One region of the Thermoanaerobacterium sp. RBIITD genome, then DNA from elsewhere that is predicted to be linked to it. Evidence: riboswitches for the same ligand, from Rfam matches in the RefSeq annotation. Region 1 holds a riboswitch; the other holds the start of a gene.
What was found. A riboswitch is a leader RNA that binds a small molecule or an ion and turns the genes downstream of it on or off. The one in region 1 is predicted to bind FMN.

Region 1 (2,197 bases):
AATAAGCGGTTTTATTTTTTCAGGCCACTCTATAACACAAACACCATTGCCGTAAAAATACTCCTCATAACCTATATCGTATAATTCCGTATAATCCTCTATCCTGTAAACATCAAAATGGTATAATGGTGTATTGCCCATATGTTCATTCACAATCATAAATGTCGGGCTTGTCACATAATCTAAAATCCCCATACCTTTTGCAATACCTTTTGTTAAAACAGTTTTACCGGTACCGAGATTTCCTGAAAGTAATACTATATCACCTTTTTTTAATAATTTTCCTAGTTTAACACCCAAATTTTCGGTTTCTTTAGCATTTTTTGTTGCAATTTTTATTTTCATATTTTACACCACCATAAATTTTATACAATTATTATATACCAAGTATAACACAAATCAAACGCATAGTATGCCAATAAAAAAAGCGGATAAAATCCGCCATTTTAAATAATTCTTAATTTACATATGCAACATTGGTGAAAGCTTTTTGTATATAAGGAATGTAATAAGCGATAGTACAAGTCCTTTTAGTATATTAAATGGAAATATGCCATATGATATGAGTGTCTTCAAATCAACAATATGACTATTGGCAGTTTTTCCCATCCCGATAATGGCACTTAGCGGCCATCCCATAATTTTTTGATATAACGGCAAAAATACATAATAATTGAGTATTGAACCTGCAAAAGCCATGGCAATTGTTCCAACCAGCATTGCAATTAATGCAACTTTTTTCGATTTATTTTTCTTGTAGATAGTTCCTACAGTATAAACAAATATTGAGCCTACAATAAAATTTGCGATCTCTCCGATACCACCTGTCTGGCTTACAGGTAAATGTATTACGTTTTTAACAATCTCTACAAAAATACCATATATGGGTCCTAATGCAAAGGATGCTAAAAGCGGTGGTATATCGCTGAAATCGAATTTTAGAAAACTGGGAAATAATGGTACCTGGAACTCAAGGTACATAAGTACAAATGCAATTGCCGACAATAACCCCACAGTTACTATTACTCTTGTTTTACTATACTCCATAATAACCCCTCCATATCAAAAATCCTGAAGAATATATCTTCAGGATTTTGTATCACAATAAAAATAAAATCTTCTTTCCTCCAGACTTTACTGTCGGCCTTGGAATCACACCAAGTCCACCGCTTCCGCGGGTCGCGGGCTTGCTTTTGCTTACCGCCGGTCGGGAATTTCACCCTGCCCTGAAGATATTCTTTATTATTTATTTATTTCAACATATATTTTTTCACAAAAATATCATTTTGTCAAGATAATTTTTATCCTTCCTTTAAGAATTCTAATTCAATCAACTTTTTATAACAGTCCCTGCTCTTCCAGAAAGTGCATCAGAAGCCTTTTCCAATGATGTTATTATCGCTTTTCTTCCAGGTTTTGATTTTGCAAATCTTATGGAAGCCTTTACTTTCGGCAACATGCTACCCGGTACAAATTGGCCTTCATCTAAATATTTTTGTGCTTCTTCTACAGAAATCTCACCGAGTGCTTTTTCATTAGGTTTTTTATAATTGATATAGACTTTTTCAACAGCGGTAAGTATCAAAAGAATATCTGCATTTATATCCTCCGCAAGTTTTTCAGATGCAAGGTCTTTATCAATAACAGCGGCAACTCCCCTCAAGCTTCCATTTTCTCTAATAACAGGTATACCACCGCCACCTGCTGTTATTACTATAACACCATTATTCTCAAGAAGTTTTATCGTTTTAAGTTCTACGATCTCTTTAGGGTCAGGTGATGCAACTACTCTTCTATAACCTCTTCCACTGTCTTCTACCATTTCATAGCCCTTGCACTTTTTAAGTATTTCGGCTTCTTCTTTTGAATAAAATGGTCCTATTGGTTTTGTTGGTTTCAAAAAAGCCGGATCATTTTTATCAACTACAACCTGTGTAACAATTGTTGCAACATCTCTATCTATATTTCTCTCCTTAAAAACTTCTCCAAGGCATTGCTGTATCATATATCCTATCATACCTTGACTTTCAGCACCACATACATCAAATGGCATGGCAGGTATTACATTTGAAGCTGTTTCATTTTGTATTACAATATTACCAACCTGCGGGCCATTTCCATGTGTTATTATGATAGAATAGCCTTTTTCTATTATATCTACAATATATCCTGCTGTCCTTTTAACGACATCAAGCTG
Region 2 (2,197 bases), 860 kb from region 1:
GAAAAGTGGGTGTGAATTATGTTTACAGGAATAATAGAAGAGGTTGGCAAAGTCAAAAGATTACAACATGGTGATTTCACTAAATTAATAATAGAATGTGAAAAAGTCATAGATGGTACAAAAGTTGGAGATAGCATAGCTGTAAATGGAGTATGTCTTACAGTTACAAATATAGATAAAAACTTAATTACTGCGGATGTAATGCCGGAAACATTAAAGTCAAGCAATTTAGGAAGCTTAAAAAATGGAAGTATTGTTAACCTTGAAAGAGCGTTAAGTCTAACAGGGAGGCTTGGAGGTCATATTGTAACAGGTCATATAGATACAACAGGTACTATAATCAATAAAATTTTGGACATGAATGCACATATATTTAAAATAAGCATTGATGAAAGATACTCAAAGTATGTGGTAAGTAAAGGAAGCATAGCTGTTGATGGTATTAGCTTGACTGTTGTTGAAGCATCTATGAATTATTTTACAGTATCAATAATACCTCATACAGAGTCTTATACAACACTTAAACATAAAGGCGTAGGAGACAGTGTCAATATAGAAGTGGATATATTAGCAAAATATATAGAAAAAATTATTCCAAAAAGGAGTATTGAAGATTTGCTTAAAGATAATGGATTTGTGTAATTTTTATTGTATTTATTTTTAAAATATTATATAATTAATTAAGATAACTTAATAGAGTATGCCTTCAGGGATTGGTGTAATTCCATACCGGCGGTATAGCCCGCGAGCCTATGGCTGATCTGGTTAAATTCCAGAGCCGACAGTACAGTCTGGATGAAAGAAGGAGTTAATGAAAACATAGGATTTAATTTATTATAATATAGAATTTAATGTTTCAAAGCCCTGAGGTATAAATACTTCAGGGCTTTATTATATTTTTGAAGGTATATTCTTTTATAGAATTAGAAGGAGCTGATAAATTTGCTTGATGTGATTGAAGATGTTGTAAATGATATTAAAGATGGTAAAATGGTTATTGTTGTTGATGATGAAAACAGGGAAAATGAGGGCGACTTAGTCATGGCTGCAGAAAAGGTTACAGGAGAGCACATTAATTTTATGATAAAGTACGGCCGTGGTCTTGTATGTGCTCCAATGACGGAAAAGAGACTTAATGAGCTTGGAATTTACCAGATGGTTGAAAATAATACTGATCATAAAGAAACTGCTTTTACTGTATCTGTGGATTATAAGGATTGTAAAACAGGGATTTCCGCATATGAGAGAGCATTAACCATAAAAATGCTTATTGATGATAATGCTAAACCGGAGGATTTTACAAAGCCTGGACATGTATTTCCATTAAGAGCAAAAGATGGCGGTGTATTAAAAAGAGCAGGACATACAGAAGCTGCCTTTGACCTTGCAAAGCTTGCTGGCCTTAAAAGTGCCGGTGTAATATGTGAGATAATAAAAGATGATGGTACAATGGCGAGGCTTCCTGACCTTTTAGAGTTTTCTAAGAAATTTAATCTTAAAATAGTATCTATTGCGGACTTAATAGAATACAGAAGGAAAAACGAAACACTTGTAAAAAGAGTAGCTGAAGCACAGTTACCTACAAAATATGGGGATTTCAAAATAATAGGATATGAAGAAATTCTAACGGGGAAAGAACATGTGGCACTTATAAAAGGAGAGTTAACTGAAGAACCTACACTTGTGAGAGTACATTCAGAATGCTTAACAGGCGAAATAATGGGATCTTTAAGATGTGATTGTGGTGACCAGCTACATGCCGCACTAACAAAGATTGGACAGGAAGGTGGCGTTCTCCTATACCTAAGACAGGAGGGTAGAGGAATTGGCCTTATAAACAAGATAAAAGCATATCACCTTCAAGACGGTGGTCTTGATACTGTAGATGCAAATCTAAAGCTTGGATTTCCGGCGGATATGAGAGAATACGGTATAGGAGCACAGATCTTAAAAGATTTGGGCTTAAAAAAGCTTAGAATAATGACTAATAATCCTAAAAAATTAGCCGGTATATCAGGTTATGGACTTGAAATAGTAGAAAGGGTCCCTATAGAGATATGTCCAAATGATCATAATGAAAAATACCTTGAAACAAAAAAGGAAAGGATGGGCCACATCCTTCACGCTGTATGAAATCCGGACATGGGACAGTTTTCTTTCTGATTTTGTAAATGGAGACTATGATAATTTTATATAT

Region 2: it holds a riboswitch for FMN, as region 1 does, so the genes downstream of both, CPG45_RS06700 (bifunctional 3,4-dihydroxy-2-butanone-4-phosphate synthase/GTP cyclohydrolase II) here and CPG45_RS02860 (ECF transporter S component) in region 1, are expected to answer to the same signal.

What each region holds. Positions count from the first base shown of each region.
Region 1 is NZ_LT906662.1:587,066-589,262, forward strand. It holds gene tsaE (tRNA (adenosine(37)-N6)-threonylcarbamoyltransferase complex ATPase subunit type 1 TsaE) at 1-345, opposite strand, end outside; gene CPG45_RS02860 (ECF transporter S component) at 463-1,047, opposite strand; FMN riboswitch at 1,112-1,238, opposite strand; gene arcC (carbamate kinase) at 1,331-2,197, opposite strand, start outside.
Region 2 is NZ_LT906662.1:1,448,063-1,450,259, forward strand. It holds gene ribD (bifunctional diaminohydroxyphosphoribosylaminopyrimidine deaminase/5-amino-6-(5-phosphoribosylamino)uracil reductase RibD) at 1-15, shown strand, start outside; gene CPG45_RS06695 (riboflavin synthase) at 19-642, shown strand; FMN riboswitch at 699-811, shown strand; gene CPG45_RS06700 (bifunctional 3,4-dihydroxy-2-butanone-4-phosphate synthase/GTP cyclohydrolase II) at 943-2,133, shown strand.